Regions from separate parts of the Hymenobacter sp. FMD4 genome, predicted to be linked through region 2. Evidence: riboswitches for the same ligand, from Rfam matches in the RefSeq annotation. Region 2 holds a riboswitch; the other holds the start of a gene.

The links. A riboswitch is a leader RNA that binds a small molecule or an ion and turns the genes downstream of it on or off. The one in region 2 is predicted to bind S-adenosylmethionine.
Region 1: it holds a riboswitch for S-adenosylmethionine, as region 2 does, so the genes downstream of both, AC5FXY_RS12600 (ATP-grasp domain-containing protein) here and AC5FXY_RS07660 (phosphoadenylyl-sulfate reductase) in region 2, are expected to answer to the same signal.

Annotation. Positions count from the first base shown of each region.
Region 1 covers NZ_JBZYWH010000012.1:28,777-33,657, reverse strand. Annotated here, with positions in the region: SAM riboswitch class I at 348-446, shown strand; gene AC5FXY_RS12600 (ATP-grasp domain-containing protein) at 873-1,850, shown strand; gene AC5FXY_RS12595 (LLM class flavin-dependent oxidoreductase) at 1,850-2,887, shown strand; gene AC5FXY_RS12590 (glycoside hydrolase family 3 N-terminal domain-containing protein) at 3,199-4,881, opposite strand, start outside.
Region 2 covers NZ_JBZYWH010000005.1:201,507-206,387, forward strand. Annotated here, with positions in the region: gene cysD (sulfate adenylyltransferase subunit CysD) at 1-667, opposite strand, end outside; gene AC5FXY_RS07660 (phosphoadenylyl-sulfate reductase) at 753-1,496, opposite strand; SAM riboswitch class I at 1,814-1,905, opposite strand; gene AC5FXY_RS07665 (hypothetical protein) at 2,249-2,971, shown strand; gene hemH (ferrochelatase) at 3,058-4,104, opposite strand; gene AC5FXY_RS07675 (HAD family hydrolase) at 4,253-4,881, opposite strand, start outside.

The DNA.
Region 1 (4,881 bases), on a different contig from region 2:
AGCCCGTCATGTCGAGCGCAGTCGAGACATCTCGCGTGCTGACGGCTGGTAGTAGCCTCATTGTTCAACGAGAGGATTGCTATCGAGCGAGATGTCTCGACTGCGCTCGACATGACGTTCTGGGTTGATGAGTTGATTTTCAGAACCCTTTCAAAATTTTTACTATCGGCTTGCTCCGATAAGCTGCTCCGTTTCTGCCGCGGACCATACCGAAATATTCGGTTGGTCCGCGGCTTTTTTATGCCCGGTTTCCAAAACGTTACCGCCGTACTTTTACGGTACAGTTTGGCTATGTCGCAAAGGCTGCTTTACCTTTGCACCACCAATTCTTTCCGACCAAAGGATTGTTTTTATACAGAGGCGTGGAGAGACAGGCTCTGCGAAACGCCGGCAACCACCAGCGGGAGTCATCCCGGGAACGGTGCCAAGTCCTGACCATATAAAAACAAACAGCCGTGGCTTCAACCAACCGCTCCGCCGTTTTTCAGTTTACTTCCAATGCCTTCAACCAGTGCGGTGCGCTGTGTTGCTGTATGGCCATGGTAGTTGCGGCGTGTTGTTGTTGAGCTGGTCTTTTTAGCTCCCTTCCCGACTGCTCCCGCACTAGCTGACGCTGGCGCGTAACGCTGCTTTCTACACGCAGCCTAAGCGGCGTAGCGCTTTTGCGCTACGGTATGGTCGTTTCGTCATCGACGGGCTCCTACCCATTTTCCTGGCTCCGCTGCCCATCGGCAGCACTGCGTCAGCCCGTTTCGGTTGGCGGCATGGCCGGACCACACCCTAATTCTTGTTTTTCAAGCCTTTACTATCATGTCAGCCGTCCATTTCGGCTGTACCTGAGGCTTTTCACTCGTCACTTTCTTTTCGCTGTCATGCCACAGTATCCCAAGCCCATAGGTATCTATTACGAGCACCCCGAATGGTTTAAACCGCTGTTTGCGGAGCTAGACCGCCGTGGGCTGCCTTACGAGCGAATCGACGCAGCTCACCACCTGTTTGATCCAACCGAAACCGAAAGCCGCTACGCGCTGGTGGTCAACCGCATGAGTTCATCGGCTTACCTGCGCGGCCACGGGCAGGGCATCTTTCACACGGCGGGCTACACCACGCACCTAGAGCGGGTGGGCGTGCGCGTCATCAACGGTTCGGTGGCCACCAGCATCGAAACCAACAAGGCGCGGCAACTCTCGCTATTTGCCTCACTAGGGCTGAATTTTCCGAAGTCGTTTGTGGTAAACCACGCGTCGCGCACCATTGATGCGGCGCAGCAGTTGCGCTTCCCCATCGTGGTGAAGGTAAATATCGGCGGCAGCGGCGCAGGCATTATCCGCTTCGATACTCTGGAAGGCCTGAAGGCAGCCGTGGAAGCCGGTCAAATCGACCTGGGCATCGACCAGACGGCGCTGGTGCAGGAGTACGTGACGCCCCGCGGCGGCAACATTCACCGCGTGGAAATGCTTGACGGCAAGTTTCTCTATGCCATGAAGGTGTACACTACCGGGGAAAGCTTCAACCTCTGCCCGGCTGAAATCTGCCAGATTCCGGAGGAGCAGTCAGCGGAGTTCTGCTTGACGGAAGCCCCCAAAAAAGGCATTCAGGTGGAGGCTTTCACGCCGCCAGCCGAAGTAATTGAGGCCGTGGAGCGCATCGTAGCCGCCGCCAAAATCGACGTGGGCGGCATCGAATACCTTATCGACGACCGCTCCGGCGAAGTGCTGTTCTACGACGTCAACGCGCTGTCCAACTTCGTGGCCGATGCCGTGAACGTAGTGGGCTTCGACCCCTACGCCCGCTTCGTGGATTACCTGGAACGCGAACTGACTTTGGCCACCGAAAACGCTCTGGTATAATGAAATTTGGCTATTGGATGCCCGTTTTTGGCGGGTGGTTGCGCAACGTGGACGACGAAAACATGCGCGCCGACTGGAACTACGTCAAGACCCTGGGCCAGCGCAGCGAAGCCCTCGGCTACGACCTCACGCTCATCGCGGAGCTGTTTTTGAATGACATCAAGGGTCAGGAAGCTCCGTCGCTGGAGGCCTGGAGCACGGCCGCGGCCCTGGCCGCTGTGACCGAGCAGCTGGAAATCATGGTGGCCGTGCGCCCCACGTTTCACAACCCCGCCATCCTGGCCAAGCAGGCCGCCAACATCGACTTGATCAGCAACGGCCGCTTGTCGCTGAATGTGGTGTCGTCGTGGTGGCGCGACGAGGCCACCAAGTACGGCCTGCAGTTCGACCAGCACGACGACCGGTACGCCCGCACCAAGGAGTGGCTGGACGTGCTGACCAGCGTGTGGGACAAGGACCATTTCTCCTACGACGGCAAGTACTACCAGGTAGCCGACAACGTGCTGCAGCCCAAGCCCGCCAAGAAGCCATTCCTGTACGCGGGTGGGGAGTCGGAAGCGGCCAAGGAGCTGATTTCGACGCAGTGCGACGGGTACGTGATGCACGGCGACTCGCCGGAGCAGATCGGAACGCGCATTGCCGATATGCGCCGCCGCCGCGAACAGAAAGGCTTGCCGCCGATGAAGTTCGGGGTGGCCGGTTACACCATCGTGCGCGACTCGGAGCAGGAAGTAAAGAAGGAGCTGGACCGCATCACCAACGTGCAGGCTTCGTCGGCGGGCTACGGCAACTACCAGCAGTGGCTGGCTGGCACGCAGTTGGAGCAGCAAGTGTCCTTGCAGGATTACTCGGTATCGAACCGGGGCCTGCGCACCGGCCTTACCGGCACGCCCGCCCAGATTCAGGACCGCATCGGGGCGTTTGAGCAGGTCGGCGTCGATTTCTTCCTGCTGCAGGCCAGCCCGCAGCTAGAGGAAATGGAGCGTTTCTCGGAAGCGGTGATTCAGGTATTGAATCCGGCCACTAACGCGGCATAGCAAGCCACTGCATAAAGCCTTGGGCGGCGCTGACTCCCCTCTCCCACTTCATCAAGCCGGTTTTGGCCTGGCAGAAGTGGCAAAGAGGAGCCGGCTCCGCCCAAGGTTTTTTGGTTAAGCTTGGTAGTTAGGTAAGCCAGCTATTCGGCTTCCTATAGTGCCTTCTTCGAGCATCCCATAAAGGCCGTCATGCTGAGCCTGTCGAAGCATCTCTACTGCTTCGCCTGATACTAACCTCAACGAAGCGGTAGAGATGCTTCGACAAGCTCAGCATGACGGCCTTTTTTTATCAATTATTTCTAGCTGAGTGCTCAGTTAGCAGCGGCCGAGCCCGATTCGACCACTGCAAACTTCTTAACCTGGTCACCGATGCGTACTTCGAACTCGCCGGCTTCCAGCACTTTTTCGCCGTCGCGGCCGGTATAGGCTAGATCCTGGGCTGGTAGAGTGAAGGTCACGGTTTTGGTTTCGCCGGGCTTGAGGCTGATTTTGTCGAAACGGCGCAGGCGGCGTACGTCGGGCGCGATGCTGCTGGCAACCAGGTCGCCGGTGTAGAGGTGCACGGCCTCCTGCCCTTCGCGGGCGCCGGTGTTGGTTACCTGCACCTTCACCGTGAGCTGTCCGTCCTTGGTGAGCGTGGCTTTGTCCAGCTCCAGATTGGCGTACTTGAACGTGGTGTAGCTCAGCCCGTGGCCGAACTCCCACTGCGGGTTGTAGTCGGCTTCGTAGTTGTAGACGCCTTCGCCGCGCTTCTGCTCATCGGAGTACTTGTGGATGTAGCTCACCAGCGCGTTGGGGTAGCGCGGGTACGTGTAAGGCAGCTTGCCCGAGGGGTTCACGTCGCCGAAGAGGATATCGGCCAGGGCGTCGCCGCCGTGGTTGCCGGGCAGGTAAGCCTGCACGATGGCCGGGATGCGCTGCTCAAAAGCACTGATGATGCGCGGGCGGCCTTCATTGAGCACCAGCACCACGGGCTTGCCGGTGGCGGCCAGGCGCTGCGCCAGTTCAATCTGCAAGGGCGAAAGCGTGAGGTCGTTCAGGTCGCCGGGCTTCTCCACGTAGGAGTTTTCGCCGAGGCAGAGGATGACGGCGTCCACGTCTTTGGCGGCGGCCACGGCGGCGTCCATCTGGTCGGCCGCTTCGTCGTAATACTTGCCGTCGGGCTTCATGTTGTAGCTCACGCCGGGCACGTAGCGCACATTCGGCGCCCCAATTTCCTTCTGCACGGCTTCCAGAATGGTGTTGTACTTGGCGGCGAAGTCCTCCACTTTTTCACCCTGCCAGGAGTAAGTCCAGGCGCCGTTGAGGGTGCGCATGGAATTGGCGTTGGGGCCGGTCACCAGCACTTTACTCGACTTCTTCAGCGGCAGCACCCCATCCTGGTTTTTGAGCAGCGTAATGGCTTCGGCGGCGGCTTGATAAGATGCCTGTTCGTGCTCCGGTGCGCCAAACTTAGGATAGTCCTTGAAGCGCGTTACCGGCGTCTCGAACAAGCCCAGCTTTACCTTCACCCGCAGAATGCGGCGCACGGCATCGTCTACGCGGGCCTGGGATACTTTGCCTTCCTTCACGTTGGCCACCAGGTTGTCGCAGAACTCCTCGTACTGATAAGCGAGCATGCCCATGTCGATGCCTGAATTCACAGCCAGTGCAATGGCCTCCTTCACGTTGGCCACTACCCGGTCGCGCTTGTAGAGGTTGTCGATGTCGCCCCAGTCCGATACCACCAGGCCCTGAAAGCCGAGGCGTTCTTTGAGCAGCTTAGTCAGCAACTCGTGGTTGGCGTGCATGGGAATGCCGTTGATCAGGCCGGAGTTGATCATGATGGTGTGCGCTCCGGCATCAATGGCCGCCTTGAAGGCCGGCAGGTGGTACTCGTAAAGCGACTCCAGCGGGATATAGGCGTTGGTGCGGTCTTTACCCGTTTGGGGCACCTGGTAGCCTAAGAAGTGCTTGATGCTGCTGGCCACGTGCGTGGGGTTGCCGATGTCGTT
Region 2 (4,881 bases):
CGCTGGGCAGCACCACGCAGCGGCGCTCGTGGGCGAAGTAGATGCTGGGCAGCGGAATGTCCTCGCGTTGGATGTAATTCCACACGTCCAGCTCGGTCCAGTTGGAGATGGGGAATACGCGCACGTTCTCGCCCGGCTGAATCTGGCCGTTGTAGATGTCCCAGAGTTCCGGCCGCTGGCGGCGCGGGTCCCACTGCCCAAATTCGTCCCGCACCGAGAAAATGCGCTCCTTGGCGCGGGCCTTCTCCTCGTCGCGGCGCGCCCCACCGATGCAGGCATCAAAGCCAAATTCTTCGATGGTGTCCAGCAAGGTGTAAGTCTGTAGGGCATTGCGGCTCGGGAACTTGCCGCCCGGCTCGCGCAAGCCGCGCTGCTGAATGGTGTCTTGCACGTGGCGCACAATCAGCTGCTCGCCTAGCTCGGCGGCCAGCGCATCGCGGAAGGCCAGCACTTCCGGGAAGTTGTGTCCCGTGTCGATGTGCACCAGCGGAAACGGAAACCTGCCGGGGCGGAAGGCCTTTTGGGCGAGGCGCACCAGCGCAATGGAATCTTTACCGCCCGAAAACAGCAGCGCGGGGCGCTGAAACTGTCCGGCCACTTCGCGCAGAATGTGGATGGCTTCGGCTTCGAGCCGGTCGAGGTAGTCGAGTCTAGTGAGCGTTGGCATAAGGCAAGGAGGTGCCTGTTCGGCTGTACAGCCGAATTTTTGGAAGGGTAGGAAGAGCGGGAAATGCGGTAAGGGCGGGGCAGAGTTAAGCGGTAGCCGGAGTTTCGGCCGCTGCGCTGGTGGCATGCAGGCCGCACTCCTTGGCCGACTGGTCTTCCCACCACCAGCGGCCAGCCCGGAAGTCCTCACCGAGCTTCACAGCCCGTGTGCACGGCGCGCAGCCGATGCTCACGAAGCCTTGCAGGTGCAGGGGATTGTGCGGAATGCCGTACTCCCGAATGAACGCCCACGTCTGTTCCCAGGTCCAGTCGAGCAGTGGGTTTACCTTCAGCAGCTGGTAGGTGGCATCGTAGTCGGCCACCTGCATGCCGGTGCGGTTTGCTGATTGCTCGGCCCGGATGCCGGTTACCCAAGCCGCTTTGCCAGTCAGGGCGCGGCTCAACGGTTCCACTTTGCGTACCTGGCAGCAAGCTTTACGGGCATCCACGCTTTCGTAGAAGCCGTTGGGGCCTTGGCGCTCTACCAGCGCCGCCACCTGCTCGTGGTCGGGGTAATAGGCCCTTATGGTCTGGCCATATTTGAGCACAGTTTTGCTCCAGGTGGCGTATGTTTCCTGAAAATTCCGGCCAGTATCGAGCGTAAATACTTCGATCGGTAAATCATGCGAAAATATCAGGTGCGTAATTGCCTGATCTTCCAATCCAAAAGAAGTGGAAAAAGCAGCTTTACCCGGAAATTCAAAAGCAATTAGGCGCAAAATATCCAGTGCGTCAGCTCCAATTAATTGCTGACGAATATGCGCCACCTGTGCATCGATTGTCGTCGACATGCGCAGAAGAGCTATGACTGTTTTGCCGCAGCGAAACAAGCCAAGTAAGACAAGAAGAAAGGGCTGCTGGAAGGACAGGAAGCGAGCAAAGCTCAAGCAGCCAAACCGAACGAACCTAGGCTATACACCAGATAGCAGGCGCCTAAGGGCCGGGTTCCAGCAAACGGGAAGCAGAGGTGTGAATGCCTCAACAACACGCGCTGCGCATCGGCATACAACAGCAAAACAGCATGTTGAGGCCGAACAACTCCGGCTGCGAGGCAGCAGAGCCAAAAGAGGTAGCGCGGGGGGTGAGGTCGAAGTTCACGACGTCGTTGTTTTTATATGGTCAGGAATTGGCACCGTTCGGGACTTTCCCGTGGTTGCCGGCGCTTCGTAGAGCCTGTCTCTCCACGCCTCTGTATAAAAACAATCCTGGGTAGAATTGATGAAGCAAAGGTAGTCACACAAATTTTAGAATTGCAAATTCTTTTTGCGACTTACCTGCGTCGAAGCCAATACGCATGCCCTAGTCGTAGGGTTGGCCTATGGTGATAATATATGCTGACTTAATAAAAGGATGGTATTTACCCGCTCTCGAAGCTAATTAATAAACGAATTCGAAATCTATTCCCCTGCAATAATGCGCTAGCCAATAAATCCGATGTAGTGCCGACAGTTGCGAACTGCTACCTACGGTGTCCCGCTAATTCGCTGAGTACATTGTCGGCTCCTTATGCAACCTTATTAGGCCACTTTCAACTCGCATGATTATGCGCTTCTTCATAAGCATTGCCGTCATCATAGCGGTACCCTCACTCAGCGGGCTGAGTGGCTGTGCGCCGGCACTGATGCCCCAGTCGGCCAATCTGCCTGTATTGGTGGAAAAGGGTAACGTGGAAGCGCGTGCCAGCCTTGGATTCAATGGCCTGGAAGCGCAAGCTGCCTGGGCCATCACCAACCACGTGGCCCTGACGGGAGCTGGCATGGTATGGGGTGGGGGCAATGGCAACCGGTTTGGCGGTGGCGAAGTAGGCATGGGGTACTACCTCTGGCCAAGCGAGCAGATCATGCTGGCAGCCTACGCTGGGGCAGGTTATGGTGGTGGTCAGGCTTTGCGCAACAGTTTCGAAGGCAGCTCTACCGTCGATATCAACAGCCGCTACCGTACGGCGTACGTGCAGCCTACCTTGATCTGGAGCCCTACGGAACGGTGGCAGATGGGATTAGCGCTGCGCGTATACGGTGTGGAGTATCTGGAACTGATCAGGGCCAGCACTAACCCTCGCAGCAGTCCAATATCCGTAGTGCAAGACGCCTCGGGGCTGCGGCAAATCCATTATCAGCCCATACTGACCACCAACCGCTTCCTCTCGCGTCGGCTGATGCTAAGCAGCCGCTTGGGCTTGCAGTTTGTTTCGCGTACCCGCACAACGCTTGATCCTTGGCCCTTGGTGGCTAACATCGGCCTGACGGCCCGCCTGGGCAAGCTGTAGAACGGTTAAAACACAAGCCGCCGGACCCGGCCCCGAAACAGTGTTCATAGGCTTGGTCCGGCGGCTTTCGGTTATAAAAGCGGCGTCTAGTTGCGGTGAATCATATCCACTACCGCATCTACCCACAGCGGATGCGTGTTGCAGCTGGGCACCAGCTGCCAATGGCCGCCGCCGGCCTCCTCAAACATCTCCTTAAACTCTTCGCCCACCTCGATGGTGGTTTCCAGGCAGTCGGCTACGAAGGCAGGGCTGAAAGCCAGCACATTCTTGATGCCTTTGGCCGGAAATTCCTTTAATACTTCATCGGTGTAGGGCTGCAACCACGGGTCGCGCAGGCGGCTCTGGAGGCGGCTCTGGAACGTAACGGTGTATTGCTCCGATGTGAGGCCCATGGCCTCGGCCAGCAGGCGCGACGTGGCGTAGCACTGGGCACGGTAGCAGTAACGGTTGTTCTTGTTGTAGCTGGCGCAGCAGGTGCTTAGCTTGCAGTAGCCCTTGTGGCTGCCCTTCAGCACGTGGCGTTCCGGAATGCCGTGGTAGCTGAATACCACGTGGTCGTAGTCGTGCTTGGCCATTTCTTCCTTGCCTAAAGTGGCGAAGGTGTTGATGAAGCCGGGGTCATCGGCGAAGCTGCTGATGAAGCTGATGCTGGGCACCACCCACCATTTGCCCACGATTTCCATCACCTTCTCCTGCACCGAGCCCGTGGAGGCCGCTGCGTACTGCGGAAACAGCGGCAGCACAATGATGCGCTCCACGGCCGCGTCGCGCAGCTCGGCCAAAGCCGATTCGATGCTGGGGTTCTGGTAGCGCATGCCGAAAGCCACCAAGTAGTCCTTGCCCAGCTTTTCCTGCACCAGTTGCTTCAGATCGAGGCCGTGGAAAAGCAGCGGAGAGCCGCGCTCCGTCCAGAGCTGCTGATATACTTTCGCCGACTTGGGGGCCCGCAGGGGCACCACCAAGCCCTGAAACAACGGGTAGCGCACCGCAGCAGGCATGTCAATCACGCGGCCGTCGGTCAGAAACTCGTTGAGGTAGCGGCGAACGTCGGGCGTTTTGGGCGAGTCGGGCGTGCCGAGATTCACCAACAAAACACCGATGCGGCCGCGGGTCGAAGCAGAGGAAGAAGGCATAAGCGAAGGAAAGCGCGCACCACCAAACGGTTTGCAATTAGGTGCGTCCGAATGCCATACAAAGGTACGGCCTCCAAAGTTTGCGCCCGGGGCATAGGAGCCGGCTGTTTGGCTGATTTCTGTCAGATTTTGTCGCAGGCCCGGTACTTCACGATGGCGCGCCGCCAGCTATTATCCGCAGCACGTCGGCCAGCGGCTCGAAGCTATTGATTTCGGTTACGGTTTTGTCCGGGCGGGTTGCCCCGAAGCGGTTGAGCCAGATGGGCCGAATGCCCGCGCCTTGCGCGCCCACTACGTCGGCCACCCAGTTGTCGCCGATGAGCACCGCTTCGGCGGGCTGCGCCGACAGCCGCTGCAGGGCTACGTGGAAAATGAGCGGGTCGGGCTTTGTCACGCCTATCTCTTCCGAGGTTATGAGCGCATCCACCAAGTGCGTCATGCCCAGAAAATGCAGCTTGTCCTCCTGCTCCGCCGTGCGGTTGTTCGTCACAATGCCGATGCGGTAATTGACTTTTAGTGCCTCCAGCAAAGCCAAAGCGCCTACTACTGGCTGGCGCAGGCGGTGGTAATGCTCGTAGTGAAAGCTTGCGAACTGCTCCACCTCGGCATCGGAAGCAAAAGCCCGGTAGGGCGCTAGCAGCCGCTGAAAGCGCAGGCGCCGGGCCTCCAGGTACGTGTAGCGGCCTGCCAGCACCTGCGGGTGCATCTCTTCCAGCAACTCGCTATAGCGCCGATACAGCTCCTCCATACCTATCGATGGCGCAAACGCAAACCGCG